2 regions of the Streptomyces sp. NPDC019890 genome follow, and region 2 is predicted to be linked to the other one. Evidence: riboswitches for the same ligand, from Rfam matches in the RefSeq annotation. Region 2 holds a riboswitch; the other holds the start of a gene.
The links. A riboswitch is a leader RNA that binds a small molecule or an ion and turns the genes downstream of it on or off. The one in region 2 is predicted to bind thiamine pyrophosphate.
Positions count from the first base shown of each region.

Region 1: another riboswitch for thiamine pyrophosphate. It lies ahead of thiC (phosphomethylpyrimidine synthase ThiC); the one in region 2 lies ahead of ACI2LP_RS08575 (thiamine ABC transporter substrate binding subunit).

Region 1 is NZ_JBJDQK010000005.1:161,941-169,727, reverse strand. Features, by position in the region: gene ACI2LP_RS15775 (SsgA family sporulation/cell division regulator) at 126-560, shown strand; gene ACI2LP_RS15770 (YibE/F family protein) at 612-1,937, opposite strand; TPP riboswitch at 2,009-2,143, shown strand; gene thiC (phosphomethylpyrimidine synthase ThiC) at 2,136-3,920, shown strand; gene ACI2LP_RS15760 (YncE family protein) at 4,168-5,658, opposite strand; partial or broken gene ACI2LP_RS15755 (thiamine biosynthesis protein ThiC) at 6,028-6,165, shown strand; gene ACI2LP_RS15750 (hypothetical protein) at 6,296-7,126, opposite strand; gene ACI2LP_RS15745 (metallophosphoesterase) at 7,274-7,787, opposite strand, start outside.
Region 2 is NZ_JBJDQK010000003.1:42,332-50,118, forward strand. Features, by position in the region: gene ACI2LP_RS08570 (ABC transporter permease) at 1-201, opposite strand, end outside; gene ACI2LP_RS08575 (thiamine ABC transporter substrate binding subunit) at 264-1,358, opposite strand; TPP riboswitch at 1,438-1,548, opposite strand; gene rlmN (23S rRNA (adenine(2503)-C(2))-methyltransferase RlmN) at 1,577-2,683, opposite strand; gene ACI2LP_RS08585 (phosphatidate cytidylyltransferase) at 2,764-3,873, opposite strand; gene frr (ribosome recycling factor) at 3,873-4,430, opposite strand; gene pyrH (UMP kinase) at 4,557-5,339, opposite strand; gene tsf (translation elongation factor Ts) at 5,501-6,337, opposite strand; gene rpsB (30S ribosomal protein S2) at 6,445-7,365, opposite strand; partial or broken gene ACI2LP_RS08610 (M23 family metallopeptidase) at 7,623-7,787, shown strand, end outside.

The sequences.
Region 1 (7,787 bases), on a different contig from region 2:
AAATCACTCCTTGTGATCACTTAGTACTTACTGGACGATTGCGTCAAGAGGGCCATGGGGGATCATTCCTGGCCGTTTTGAGCCGAGTTATGTGTTCAGTGCTTGATCCAATGTGGGGTTACAAGATGCGCGAGTCGGTCCAGGCCGAGGTCCAGATGAACTTCCTTGTCTCCGAGGAGCTCTCATTCCGGATCCCGGTGGAGCTCCGATACGAGACGGGAGATCCGTTCGCGGTGCGGATGACCTTCCATCTGCCCGGAGACGCCCCGGTGACCTGGGCCTTCGGGCGGGAGTTGCTGCTCGACGGGATCAACGGGCCGAGCGGGGACGGTGACGTGCGCATCGCGCCGACCGGGCCCGAGGGGCTGTCGGACGTCGTCGTCCAGCTCCAGGTCGGTTGCGACCGGGCGCGGTTCCGGGTGGGCGTGGCGCCGCTCGTGGCCTTCCTCGACCGCACCGACAAGCTGGTGCCCCTGGGGCAGGAGCGTACGTTCGGTGACTTCGAGGTCAGTCTCGAGGATGCGCTCGGGCGCATCCTCGCCGAGGAGAACGCCGGCTGAGACCACCGCCCGTGTGCCTGGTCCGGTGAGCCACGTGGCGTCCTCGGTGGGCTACGTCTTGCGGCGACGGCCCCTGCCGCCCCGCACCGGCGATCTGCCGGCCTTCGCAGGCGCCCCCGGCCGGTCGGCGGAGACCACCAGCCCCGCGAGCGCGGTGGTCACCGGCACCGAGGCGACCAGGCCGATCGACCCCACCAGCATCCGTACGATCTCCTCCGCCACCAGCTCACTGTTGGCCACCGTCCCCACGCTGCTCTGCGCGATCGAGAAGAGCAGCAGCAGCGGCAACGCCGCGCCCGCGTAAGCCAGTACGAGCGTGTTGACGACGGAGGCGATGTGGTCCTGGCCGATCCGCATACCTGCCCGGTAGAGCCTTCGCGGGCCCATGTCCGGGTCCGCCTGGTGCAGTTCCCACACCGCGGAGGTCTGGGTCACCGTCACGTCGTCGAGCACGCCGAGCGAGCCGATGATGACTCCGGCGAGCAGCAGACCGCTCATGTCGATGTTCGGATACAGGCCGTGGATCAGGCCGGTGTTGTCGTCGGTGTTGCCGGTCAGGCTCGCCCAGCCGATGAAGAGCGAGCCGAGCAGTCCGGTCAGCAGCAGCGAGACCAGTGTGCCGAGGACCGCGACCGAGGTGCGCGCGCTGAGACCGTGGCACAAATAGAGCGCGATCAGCATGATCGCGCCGCCTCCGACCACCGCGACGATCAGTGGATTGGAGCCCTGCAGGATAGCGGGCAGGATGAACAGCGTCAGGACGGCGAAGGAGGCCGCGAGCGCGATCAGAGCCATCACGCCGCGCATCCGTCCCACCACCACCACCGCGAGTGCGAAGATCCCGGCCAGCACCGCAATCGGGAACTTCCGGTTCACATCGGTCACGGAGTACTGCAGATCGCGGGGCGCGTCGGGGGCGTACGCCACCACTACGCCCTGGCCCTCGCTCAACTGCCGTGACGCGTCGGGCTGGATGATCTCGGTGAAGGTGCGGCCCTTGTCCTTGCCCGTGGTGACCTCGATCGTCGCCTTCTTGCAGCTGCCCTTCCGGGAATTGACCGCCTCACGTCCCTCCGGCGTGGATGTGTCACCGGTCGGCGGGACCGCGACGTTCACGTCCTTGCAGTTGACCTTCTCGACCTGCGTGACCTTGCCCTGCTGGGTCTGCCGGTCGAAGCCGACGCCCGTGCGCTCATGGCCGGGGGCGCCGCCCGGCCAGAGCACGACCAGGCCCACGACGACCGCGGCGGCGAAAGGAATCAGCACCGCGGCAATGACCTTGCGGAGATGCAGCGAGACGGGCGCGGCGGGCCCATGGCTGTGGGAATGGCCATGGGACTCGGGCGGCTGCGGCGATGAGGTCGGCGATGCTGTCACCGACCGATCATCGCAAGAACGACAGGGCCCCTCTGTTCAGCACGCCAGAAATGACGCTAGCGTGGTGGCACCTTTGCACACGCGGGAGCTCGGAGCACCGGGCTGAGAGGGCGCTGACCTCCGTACGAGACGTACGGAAGCCGCTGCGTCGACCGCCGAACCTGTTACCGGGTAATGCCGGCGTAGGGAGTAGGTCTCATGACCGTTCAGGATGCACGCACGCCTGCCACCAGCCAGGACGAGCGCAAGCCGGGCTGGCACAAGGGGTACGTCGAGGGCTCGCGCCCCGACCTCCGGGTGCCGGTCCGCCAGGTGCACCTCACCAACGGCAAGGACGTGACGCTGTACGACACGTCCGGTCCGTACACCGACCCGAGTGTCGAGACCGACGTCCGCCGCGGTCTGGCGCCGCTGCGGGAGAACTGGATCATCGGCCGCGGCGACACCGAGGAGTACGCGGGCCGCCCGGTCCGCCCCGAGGACGACGGGATCAAGCACACCTCGCCGCGGGGCGGTCTGCGCAACCTCGACGCCGTCTTCCCCGGCCGCCCGCGGCAGCCCCGCCGGGGCCGTGCCGGAGTGGCGGTGACGCAGCTCGCGTACGCCCGACGTGGCGAGATCACGCCGGAGATGGAGTACGTCGCGATCCGCGAGAACGTCTCCCCCGAGGTCGTACGTGAGGAGATCGCCGCAGGCCGTGCGGTCCTGCCCGCCAACGTCAACCACCCGGAGATCGAGCCGATGATCATCGGCAAGAGGTTCCTGGTGAAGGTCAACGCCAACATCGGCAACTCCGCGGTCACTTCCTCCATCGAGGAGGAGGTGGAGAAGATGACCTGGGCGACCCGCTGGGGTGCGGACACCGTCATGGACCTCTCCACCGGCCGCAACATCCACACCACGCGCGAGTGGGTGCTGCGCAACTCCCCCGTGCCGATCGGTACCGTGCCGCTCTATCAGGCGCTGGAGAAGGTCGACGGCAAGGCCGAGGAGCTGACCTGGGAGATCTACAAGGACACGGTCATCGAGCAGGCCGAGCAGGGCGTGGACTACATGACGGTCCACGCGGGCGTGCGGCTGCCCTACGTCCCGCTGACTGCCAACCGCAAGACCGGCATCGTCTCGCGCGGTGGCTCGATCATGGCGGCCTGGTGCCTGGCGCACCACAAGGAGTCGTTCCTGTACGAGAACTTCGAGGAGCTCTGCGAGATTCTCGCCGCGTACGACGTGACGTACTCCCTCGGTGACGGACTGCGGCCCGGCTCGATCGCGGACGCCAACGACGAGGCGCAGTTCGCGGAGTTGCGCACGCTCGGGGAACTCAACACGATCGCCAAGCGTTTCCATGTGCAGACGATGATCGAAGGCCCCGGTCACGTCCCGATGCACAAGATCAAGGAGAACATCGACCTCCAGCAGGAGATCTGCGAGGAGGCCCCCTTCTATACGCTCGGCCCGCTCACCACGGACGTGGCCCCGGCGTATGACCACATCACCTCCGGCATCGGGGCGGCCATGATCGCCTGGTGGGGCACGGCAATGCTCTGCTACGTGACGCCCAAGGAGCACTTGGGCCTGCCCAACCGCGACGACGTGAAGACCGGCGTCATCACCTACAAGATCGCGGCACATGCTGCCGACCTCGCCAAGGGCCACCCGGGCGCGCAGGAGTGGGACGACGCGCTGTCCGACGCGCGCTTCGAGTTCCGGTGGGAGGACCAGTTCAATCTGGCTCTCGACCCGGACACGGCACGGGAGTTCCACGACGAGACGCTGCCGGCCGAGCCGGCGAAGACCGCGCACTTCTGCTCGATGTGCGGCCCGAAGTTCTGCAGCATGAAGATTAGTCAAAGCATCACAGAGCAGTTTGGCGGTACTGCGGCCGCGGGGGCGACGGCTGAGGAGGTCGCTGAGGGGATGCTCCGGAAGTCGAAGGAGTTCGCCGAGGCGGGGAACCGCGTGTACCTGCCGCTCGCCGACTGAGGACGTCGGCCGTGCCCCTGTCCGTCTGGCCCAACCCGCGCGGTGGACCGGAACGGAACAGGGGCACCGTTCGGACATTGAGTTCGACCACTGTCCGAGACGACGGTGACGGCCAGGGAGAGCCGAGTCGGGAGGGTGGTTGCCGGTATGGGCGGCAGCCCAGGGTCCGGTGAGAACTACTCAGATCCGAGCGCCGGTCCTTGTCGGGCAACGTCGCTGCCGTCGTTCGGGGCGGCCTGCGGTGTCGTCACCAGGGGCGGTGGGGTGGCCGGTTCCAGCCCCAGTTCCAGTTCTGCCAGTTGCCGGTGATGGTGGTGGGGTTGGTGGCGGTGTGGGTGGTGGTGTCGCCGCCTCCGGTCACGGTGGCGGTGTTGGTGACTGAGGCGGGGGCGTTGCGAGCGATCTGGACTCTCAGGGTGATGGGCGGGTAGCTGCTCCCGGCGGCCAGGACGTTGCTGCGGGTGCAAGTGAGGGTGGAGCGGGTGCAGCGCCATCCGGAGCCGGTGATGCTGGCAGCAGAGAGTCCTGCTGGGAGGGTGTCGTGAACGGTGACGGTGGTGCCATTGGTCGGGGCAGTTCCGTTGTTGCCGACGGTGATGGTGTAGGTGCCCTGCCGGCCTCGGACGAAGTTCCCGGTGTGGCTCTTGGTGATGGTCAAGGCAGGCGCCGACGGCAGGCTGATCAGGCTGATCGCGACACCACGCGGCCCGCTTCCGACGAGGACGCTGGTGGTGACCGTGTTGGTGGCGGTGTCAATCACCGCCACACTGTCCGCGGTTGCGCGGGGGACGTAGGCGTGCTGGCCGTCCGGGGTGATCGCCACCTCGGCCGTGTTGTCGCCGACGGGGATGGTGGTGGTGACCGTGTTGGTGGCGGTGTCGATCACCGACACGGTGTCCGGGATGCTGTTGACGACGTAGGTTTGCTGGCCGTCCGGGGTGATCGCCACCCCCACCGGCTGGTTGCCGACGGCGATGCGGGGCAGGATCTCCGTGTTGGTGGTGGTGTCGATCACCGACACGTTGTGCACGTTCTGGTTGGTGACGTAGGCGCGCAGGCCGTCCGGGGTGATCGCCACGCCAGACGGGCCGTCGCCGACGGGGATGCGGGGCAGGATCTCCGTGTTGGTGGTGGTGTCGATCACCGACACATTGTCCGAGCCGTAGTTGGTGACGTAGGCGCGCAGGCTGTCCGGGGTGATCGCCACAGCGACCGGTACGTTGCCGACGGGGATGGTGGTGGTGACCGTGTTGGTGGCGGTGTCGATCACCGACACATCTTCCGAGTTCACGTTGGGGACGTAGACCTGCTGGCCGTCTGGGGTGACCGCGACAGCGAACGGGCCGTTGCCGACGGGGATGGTGGTGGTGACCGTGTTGGTGGCGGTGTCGATCACCGACACATTGTCCGAGTCCAGGTTGGCGACGTAGGCGTGCAGGCCGTCCGGGGTGACCGCGACATCCAACGGGTTGTCGCCGACGGTGATGGTGGCGGTGACCGCGTTGGTGGCGGTGTCGATCACCGACACCGTGTCGTCGTTCGTGTTGGTGACGTAAGCGTTCGGGCCCGGTGCGGCCCAGGCCGGTGACGAGGCGATGACCGGCAAGGCCACTCCCGCCAACATGGCCAGTCCCGCCATGCAGGCCCGCAGCCACGCCCATGACCACGGCCGAAGCCCACTCCTCTCGGGCCCCGGACCGCGATAGGACCCAGTCTGTTTGCCCTTGCGTCTGACCACCGGTACCTCCGTCGCACGAAAAGGGGCCGGCCTCCGCCGGTCGCACCGATGGCGCCGACAACAAGCCGCGGATCACCCAATGTGATCACTCGTCAGGTTAGGTGACGATTCCGCTATTCTGGCGATATGACACGGTTCGTCGACTCGTGCCGAGGGCATCAGCATGATGGCCAGCCGCGGGCGGACCGAGACCCCCCACTCCCCGATACCGTCGATGCCGTGTCCGGCCCACGTCGGGTTGGTCACCCGGCGCGCACCCCGACTCGGAACTGTACGACCGGCTTCTGTCTGAGTTCCTGGCCTGGATGACTGCCGTCAGTCAGGCCGGCATCCTCTGAGTCGACCCTGTTGAGCCTTTCAGGGGTGCAGTTGTCCAGCATGAAGATCTCTCAGGACATCCGGCGGCAGCACGGCGGCTCGCAGCAGGAGATCGAGGACGGCATGGCGGAGAAGTCCAAGGAGTTCGCCGCCGCGGGCAACCGTGTCTATCTGCCGATCGCGGAGTAACGACTTCGCTCGCGCGGACGCCTGCGCACCGGGAGTGACCTCCGGGAGGGAGCTGCTGACCTCCGGGAGTGAACCTCCCGGCCCCGAGCACCAGCCGGAGTGACCTTCCGCCCCGAGCGCCGGCCGGGGGTCACTCCGGCTGGTGCTCGGGGCCGCCGAAGTCCGGGCTGGTGAAGTCCGGGCTGGTGAAGGTGGGCCGCTGTCCCGCCGTCGAGCCCTCGTTCGGGCTGGAGTAGTCCGGGCCGCTGTAGCCGACCTTCGGGATACGGCTCACATGGCGCGGTGGAGCCGACGAGGTCGGGTCGGCGCTGGGGTCCGCCAGCGCGGCCCGCAGGAAGGGAAGGAGTCCACGCTCAAGCAGGGCGTGCCGCCAGGCCTCCTTGGCCCGGGACACCTCGTCGGGCAGCTCGCCCGTCGACTCCTCGGCCGGGACCTGCGTAGCGCCGTTGCGCAGAGCCGTCAGCAGCAGCGCGATCGCTGCGAACAGAATGGCGACAGCCGTCAGAGCCCCGAAGAACCAGCCTGCGGAGACCATGGTCTCGGCGAAGGACGGCGCGGGGCTGAGCATCTTCAGTATGTAGCCGACCAGAAGGAAGATCAGCGCGGCCGTCCCCGCGAGCACCGGGGCCAGCACGGCTATGACGGCGGTGAATCCGGCGCCGCGCTCGGAGTCCTCGTCCTCCCCGGCTGGGGCCAGCACGGAGTTGCGCACGGAGTCGGCGGCCGTCGGCGCCCGCATCTCCTCGCGGATCTTGATGTAGTGCTCGTACTCGGCAGCGGCGGCGGTGGTGATCAGTGCCGTCGCGTTGAGGGCCATCGTGCGCAGTTGTTCGGCGTTCAGTCGCTGTCCCACGGCAGCGAGATCCGGACGGTCATGGGCGTTGCGCAGCGCGTCGTCGAGGATGCGCTCGTACTCGGCGCGGTCCTCGGTCAGCAGGTGCGGAGCGCTGTTCATGTGCATCCCCCGATGCTCCGTAGGGCCGGATCGCCCGCATCGATCGGGCAGTTGGGCAGAAACGGAGGAGAGCCTGCTACGGATAAGCCGATGGTAGAGCGGTTACGGCACGGGGTGACAGGGGGTTTCAGTAAATCGCCTGCCGGGCTCGCCTCAGTTGGACAGCGGAAGTTGGACGACAAGGAGCTTTCCGGCCATGGTTACGCCGCCGTCCATGGCGATCGCGAGCCCGTCCGCGTACACATGCGGGCCCTCGACGACCGGACGCTCGCCGTCCTCGCCGTCCTCGGTGCCGACCTCGCCGAGGAGATACGGAATCGGGCTGTGGCCGTGCACGATGCGGCGGCCGCCGTAGGCGGCGAGCAGTTCGCGTACGGCCTGCGGCCCGGCCTCGTCGCGGAAGGCGAAGCGCTTGGTGAACTTGCGGAACAGGTCCCAGCACTCGTCGGCGTCATTGCGCGTGAGGATCTCGTGCACGTTGTCGTTCACGTCCTCGATGCTGGAGCCGTACTCCAGATAGGCGGTCGTGTCGGAGTGCATCAGCAGATGCTCGTCCTCTTCGATCACCGCGTCCAGCCGCGCCATCCACTGGAGGTGGACCTCCTGCAGCCGGTCCATGTCGGACTTCTGGCCGCCGTTGAGCAGCCAGGCGGCCTGGAAGGTGGCG
Region 2 (7,787 bases):
CAGCGCGATCACCATGGTGAGCGCCGTCGAGGCGAGCGCCTGCCAGGTGGTGAACCACAGCACGTGCTGGATGTCGGCGCGGCCGAGCACCTCGCCGATCCGCCCGAACTGCCACACCCCGTCGATCTGGAGGCCGCGGCCGACGATCGCGCTGACGGGATTGGCGAAGAAGACCGCGAAGAACGCGACGGGCACGGCCATCAGCCCGAGCCGCGCCGCGTTCCCGCGGAGCGCGCCCGGCGCGCTCCCGCGGACGGACTTCGTTACTTCACTACGAGCGAGGACCATGACTGGACCCACTGCTCACGGTTCTTGGCGATCTGGTCGGGAGCGACGGTCTCCGGCTTGTCGACGACCGCGCCGAACTTGGTGAACAGCTCGGGCACCTTCGCCCCCTTCACCACCGGGTTGACGAACATGTTGAGCGGCATGTCCTCCTGGAACTGCTTGGAGATGAGGAAGTCCAGCAGTGCCTTGCCGCCCTCCTCGTTCTTGGCACCCTTGAGGAGACCGGCGAACTCGGTCTGGCGGAAGCAGGTTCCCGTCGAGACACCGGTGGGCGCCTGGGCCGGCTGCGGCTTGGCGAAGAGCACCTCGGCGGGCGGGCTGGATGCGTACGAGACGACCAGCGGCCGGTCCGCCTTGGCCTTCTTGCCGCCCGCCGAGCCGGAGAACTCCTCGTTGTACGCCTGCTCCCAGCCGTCGACGACCTTGACGCCGTTGGCCTTCAGCTTCTTCCAGTAGTCCTGCCAGCCGTCCTCGCCGTACTTGCCGACCGAGCCGAGCAGGAAGCCCAGACCGGGCGAGGAGGTCGCGACATTCTCCGTGACCAGCAGGTTCTTGTACTCGGGCTTGATCAGGTCGTCGAAGGACTGCGGCGGGGCCAGCTTCTTGTCCGCGAAGTACTTCTTGTCGTAGTTGACGCAGATGTCGCCGGTGTCGACGGGCGTGACACGGTGCTTGCCCTTGTCGAGCTGCACCTCGTCGGGCACCTGGGCCAGGCCCTTGGCCTCGTACGGCGTGAACAGGCCGTTGTCGAGGGCGCGCGAGAGCAGGGTGTTGTCGACGCCGAAGAAGACATCGCCCTGCGGAGAGCCCTTGGTGAGGATCTCCTTGTTGAGGGCGGCGCCCGCGTCACCGCTCTTGAGGACCTTGACCGTGTAGCCGGTCTCCTTGGTGAACTGCTTCAGCACGGACGCGGAGGCGACGAACGAGTCATGACTGACCAGCGTCACGGTCTTCTGCTTCGGGCGGTCGGACGCGGAGCCCTTGGCCTGCTCGCCGCCGCAGGCCGCGAGCGTACTGACGCCCAGGGCCGCGGCAAGCGCCGTGACCGTGATCTTCTTGGTGGTGCTCACTGAGATTCCTCCTGGAGATGACCAGGAAGAGACGCGGCCCTGCCCGGTCCTGAGGCAGGATCCGGGCAGGGCGCAACAGCTTGAGTAGCGACCGAACTTCCTACCCAGAATGACCTGGGCAAGGTTCAGAGGGTCTGCGGTCTGACTGGTACCGCACTCTCAGCGCTGTGGCGCTCCCCTGTCGGAATATGCAGATGTTTCGAGGCCAGGTTACAAGGTCAGCGCTCGGAGGCGGCCAGCTGTCCGCACGCTCCGTCGATCTCCTGGCCACGGGTGTCCCGCACGGTCACGGGCACACCGTGGGCCGCGATGGCCTCCACGAACGCCTTCTCGTCCTCGGGACGGGATGCCGTCCACTTCGACCCGGGCGTCGGGTTGAGCGGGATCAGGTTCACATGGACCCGCTTGCCCTTGAGCAGGCGACCCAGCAGATCGCCCCGCCATGCCTGATCGTTGATGTCCCTGATCAGCGCGTACTCGATGGAGATACGGCGGCCCGACTTCTCCGCGTACTCCCAGGCGGCGTCCAGCACCTCCCGCACCTTCCAGCGCGTGTTGACCGGGACCAGGGTGTCGCGCAGCTCGTCGTCCGGCGCGTGCAGCGAGACGGCGAGACGGCACTTGAAGCCTTCGTCGGCGAAGCGCAGCATCGCGGGCACCAGGCCGACGGTGGAGACGGTGATCCCGCGCTGCGAGAGCCCGAGGCCGTCAGGCTCGGGGTCGGTGAGCCGGCGGATGGAGCCGACGACCCGCTTGTAGTTGGCGAGCGGCTCGCCCATGCCCATGAAGACGATGTTGGACAGCCGCGCGGGGCCTCCCGGCACCTCGCCGTCGCGCAGGGCGCGCATGCCGTCGACGATCTGGTGCACGATCTCGGCGGTCGACAGATTGCGGTCGAGCCCGGCCTGCCCGGTGGCACAGAAGGGACAGTTCATCCCGCAGCCGGCCTGCGACGAGATGCACATGGTCACCCGGTCCGGGTAGCGCATCAGCACCGACTCGACGAGGGTGCCGTCGTGCAGGCGCCACAGGGTCTTGCGGGTGGTGTCGTCGTCGCACGAGATGTGCCGTACGACGGACATCAGATCGGGCAGCAGCTCAGTGGCGAGCTTCTCGCGCGCGGTCGCGGGGATGTCGGTCCACTGGGCCGGGTCGTGGGCGTACCGCGCGAAGTAGTGCTGCGAGAGCTGCTTGGCGCGGAACGGCTTCTCGCCGATCGCGGCGACGGCGTCCTTGCGCTCGGCGGGCGTGAGGTCGGCGAGGTGCCGCGGCGGCTTCTTGGCTCCGCGGGGCGCGACGAAAGTGAGTTCTCCGGGCTTGGGCATGGTCCTACCAGTGTCGCAGAGATACGAAGAGGGGCCGGCCGCCCTGTGGACAACCAGCCCCTGACGCATAAACGCACAGGTCAGCCACTGCCTACGAAGATCACCATCAGCAGCCATACGACCGGAGCCGTGGGCAGCAGCGAGTCCAGCCGGTCCATGATGCCGCCATGCCCCGGCAGCAGCGTGCCCATGTCCTTGATGCCCAGGTCCCGCTTGATCATCGACTCGCCCAGGTCGCCCAGCGTGGCGCTGACCGCGACCGCGAGGCCGAGCAGCAGGCCCTGCCACCAGGTGCCGTCGTCGATGACGAACTGCATGCACAGCGCGCCCGCCACCATCGCGAACGCCACGGCGCCGAGCAGACCCTCCCTGGTCTTCCCCGGACTGATGCGCGGAGCGAGCTTGTGCTTCCCGAAGCGCCAGCCGACGGCGTACGCGCCCGTGTCGCTGACCACCGTCAGCACCAGGAAGGTGAGCACCCGCTGCGGCCCGTCGTCCGCAGTGAGCATCATCGCGACGAACGTCGCCAGGAAGGGAACGTAGAACGCGGCGAAGACGCCCGCCGTGACGTCCTTGAGATAGCCCTCAGGGGGTTCCGTCATCCGCCAGACCAGCACCGCGAGCGCCGTGAGCGCCATCGCGACCCAGGCGCCCTCCGCACCGCGCACATACCCGGCCACCACCATCGCCGCGCCGCCCACCGCGAGCGGCACCAGCGGGGCCTTGATCTGCTTGCGCTCCTCGAGCCGCGAGGTGAGTTCCCACAGGCCGACCACGACGGCGACCGCTATCACGCCGATGAACACGGCCTTGACGACGAAGAGGGACGCCACGATCACCACGCCGAGTCCGACGCCGACCCCTATGGCCGCGCGCAGATCACGGCCGGCCCGCTTCTTCTGCGGCGGCTCGGACGCCGGCGGCGGGGTGGGCATGGGCTCCTGCGGAATCTCGTCGCGGAACAGGGGGCCACTCAGCCGAGCAGCCCCCCGGTCGCGATCGCTGCTCTGGTCGCGGTCGTTACGGTCTTCGGCGTCTCTACCTGCGTCGGGAAAGTCCGGCACGATGGGCATGGGCCGAGTCTGCTGTGCGTCATGCTCATCGTATGCAGGACCCGCCGGGGCAGGCCCCTGGTCGGGCGGCCCCCAGTAACCGGCTCTCGGCGGGGCCCCCCAGGAAGAGTCGTTCATCAGACCTCGAGCAGCTCGGCTTCCTTGTGCTTGAGCAGCTCGTCCACCTGCGAGACGTACTTCGCGGTGGTGTCGTCGAGCTCCTTCTCGGCGCGGCGGCCCTCGTCCTCGCCGACCTCGCCGTCCTTGATGAACTTGTCGATCGTCTCCTTGGCCTTGCGGCGCACGGAGCGGATCGAGATCTTGGAGTCCTCGGCCTTGGTCTTGGCGACCTTGATGAACTCCTTGCGGCGGTCCTGGGTCAGCTCCGGGAAGACCACCCGGATGATATTGCCGTCGTTGCTCGGGTTGACGCCGAGGTCGGAGTCTCGGATCGCCTGCTCGATGTTGCGCAGCGCGCTCTTGTCGAACGGGGTCACCACGGCCATCCGCGCCTCGGGCACCGAGAACGAGGCCAGCTGGTTGATCGGGGTCAGCGCACCGTAGTAGTCCGCCACGATCTTGTTGAACATCGCCGGGTGCGCACGTCCGGTGCGGATCGCGGCGAAGTCATCCTTGGCGACCAGGACGGCCTTCTCCATCTTCTCCTCGGCCTCGAGGAGGGTCTCTTCGATCACCACTTGCTCCTGCGTGTCTTGAGTAGGCCCGGCGTTCGACTGGGCCGGCGGAACCTGCGTCGCGTCTTCCCTGCACGGTGTCCGACCGGCAGGACTTTGTCCATCCCTCGAGGGACGTCCCCCGGGTCAGGCCCTGGTGCCCTGGTCGCTCACGAGCGTGCCGATCTTCTCACCCTTGACGGCCCGAGCGATATTGCCCTCGGTGAGCAGTTCGAAGACGAGGATCGGAAGAGCGTTGTCGCGGCAGAGCGTGATGGCGGTGGCGTCGGCGACCTTGAGGTTGCGGGAGAGCACCTCGCCGTACTCCAGCGCGTCGAACTTCACCGCGTCGGGGTTGGTCTTCGGGTCGGAGTCGTAGACCCCGTCGACGCCGTTCTTGCCCATCAGCAGGGCCTGGGCGTCGATCTCCAGGGCGCGCTGCGCCGCGGTGGTGTCGGTGGAGAAGTACGGCATCCCCATACCGGCGCCGAAGATGACGACCCGGCCCTTCTCCAGGTGCCGTACCGCACGCAGCGGGATGTACGGCTCCGCGACCTGCCCCATCGTGATGGCGGTCTGGACGCGGGAGTCGATGCCTTCCTTCTCCAGGAAGTCCTGGAGGGCGAGGCAGTTCATCACCGTACCGAGCATGCCCATGTAGTCCGAGCGGGCCCGGTCCATCCCGCGCTGCTGGAGCTCGGCCCCGCGGAAGAAGTTGCCACCGCCGATGACGACCGCGATCTGAGCGCCGTCGCGGACCACCGCGGCGATCTCGCGCGCGATGGCGTGTACGACGTCGGGGTCGACGCCGAGTCCGCCGCCGCCGGCGAAGGCCTCACCGGACAGCTTCAGCATGAAGCGGCCGGCGTTGTTGGCGTCGTGGTCGCTCTTGTCGTCGGCAGCCTGATTGGCGTCCGCGCCCTTGTTCATGGGGATCTCCTCGTGCACATACGAAGAAGGCCATTGCCGTGGGGTGTTTGTTGTCCCTGTCGGCAATGGCCTCCTCGTCAGATCTGCGGTCGTCCGGTGCGAGCGCGACCGGCGACTGCGTAAGGAACCCTAGCGGGCTCCGGCGTCGATCGCGTACCGGCTCAGATGCCGACCTTGATGCGCGCGAAGCGCTTCAGGCTGACACCGGCCTCGTCCAGGATCTGCTGGACGGACTTCTTGTTGTCGAGCGCGTACGGCTGGCCAAGGAGAGTGGCCTCCTTGAAGAAGCCGTTGACACGCCCCTCGACGATCTTCGGGAGGGCGGCCTCGGGCTTGCCCTCGGCGCGCGTGGTCTCCTCGGCGACGCGACGCTCGGTCTCGACGACCTCGGCCGGGACGTCCTCGCGGGAGAGGTACTTCGGCGCGAAGGCGGCGATGTGCTGCGCGACACCCTTGGCGATCTCGGCGTTCTCCTTGTCGAGCTCGACAAGGACACCGATCTGCGGCGGGAGGTCAGGCATGGTGCGGTGCATGTACGCCGTGACATAGGCACCGGAGAACTGCGCGAAGCGGTCCAGGACGATCTTCTCGCCGAGGTTGGCGTTGGCCTCGTCGACGTACGCCTGGACGGTCTTGCCGGCCTCGATCTCGGAGGCGAGCAGCGCGTCGATGTCGGCCGGAGAGGTCGCGGCGACGTGCGCGGCGAGCGCACCCGCGACGGCCTGGAACTTCTCACCCTTGGCGACGAAGTCCGTCTCGCACTTCAGCTCGACGATGACACCGGAGGTGTTGTCGTCGGCGATCAGGGAAACGACGGCGCCGTTCTCGGCGGAGCGGCCCTCGCGCTTGGCGACGCCCTTCTGGCCCTTGATGCGCAGAGCCTCGACGGCCTTGTCGACGCTGCCCTCGGCCTCGTCGAGCGCCTTCTTGCAGTCCATCATGCCGGCGCCGGTGAGCTCGCGGAGCTTCTTGACGTCAGCGGCGGTGTAGTTCGCCATGTCCTTTGAATCTCTCTCGAAAGTCGAAAGTCGAAGATCTACGGGTGAGCGGCGGGGGCCGGCGCTTGTGGCACCGTCCCCCGCCGTCAACTACCGAACCTGTGAGGTCAGGCCTGCTCGGCGTCCGCGGCCGGGGCCTCGGCAGCCGGAGCCTCAGCAGCCGGGGCCTCGGCGGCCGGAGCCTCAGCAGCGGCCTCGGCCGGCTTCTCGGCCTCGGCGGCGGCCGGAGCCTCGGCGTCGTCGGCCTTCTTCTCGCCCTCGAGGAGGTCGCGCTCCCACTCGGCGAGCGGCTCGCCGGCGGCCTTCTCGCCCGGCTTGGAGTCACCGGTGGCGACGCCGGAACGGGCGATGAGGCCCTCGGCGACGGCGTCGGCGATCACGCGGGTGAGCAGGGTGACGGAGCGGATCGCGTCGTCGTTGCCCGGGATCTTGTAGTCGACCTCGTCGGGGTCGCAGTTGGTGTCCAGGATCGCGACGACCGGGATGTGGAGCTTGCGCGCCTCACCGACGGCGATGTGCTCCTTCTTGGTGTCGACGATCCAGACGGCGCTCGGCACCTTCTGCATCTCGCGGATACCACCGAGGGTCTTCTCCAGCTTGGCCTTCTCGCGGGAGAGGACCAGGAGCTCCTTCTTGGTGAGGCCGGACGCGGCCACATCCTCGAAGTCGATCTGCTCGAGCTCCTTCAGACGCTGAAGGCGCTTGTAGACGGTGGAGAAGTTGGTGAGCATGCCGCCCAGCCAACGCTGGTTGACGTACGGCATACCAACGCGCGTCGCCTGCTCGGCGATGGCCTCCTGGGCCTGCTTCTTGGTGCCGACGAACATGATGGAGCCGCCGTGGGCGACGGTCTCCTTGACGAACTCGTAGGCGCGGTCGATGTACGACAGCGACTGGAGCAGGTCGATGATGTAGATGCCGTTGCGCTCCGTGAAGATGAATCGCTTCATCTTCGGGTTCCAACGACGGGTCTGGTGACCGAAGTGGACGCCGCTTTCCAGCAGCTCCCGCATCGTGACGACGGCCATGGCCGTATCTCCTTGGATTCTCGGTTATGTCCTGACGCCCCGACGCGCCGTGCCACAAGGGACCGAGGAGCGCGGCCACCGACCTGAAGAGGATGTGGTGGCGGGGCGTGCGAAGTCGACCCGGTGACCCGGATCGCCAGAAGAAGTGTACGGGACCGGCGCGGTGTCGGGTGACGGCGCTGTCCACAACTGGTCGGTACTCCACAGATCGGAACCATGATCCACTCGGGAACGGGGTCGTGCGGGACGGTCTGTACATGTGCCGCCGCCTTCGCTCTGTGTCGCCGTCCTTGGTTCTGTCCCTGAATCTGCCGCTGCTCCTGTCCCTGCTGCCGACCCTGCTGCTGTCCCTGCTCTGGGCGAGTACCGCGCCCGCCCGGGCCGACGACTCAGCCGACCGGAGCTGGCCCGTGGGGCCACCG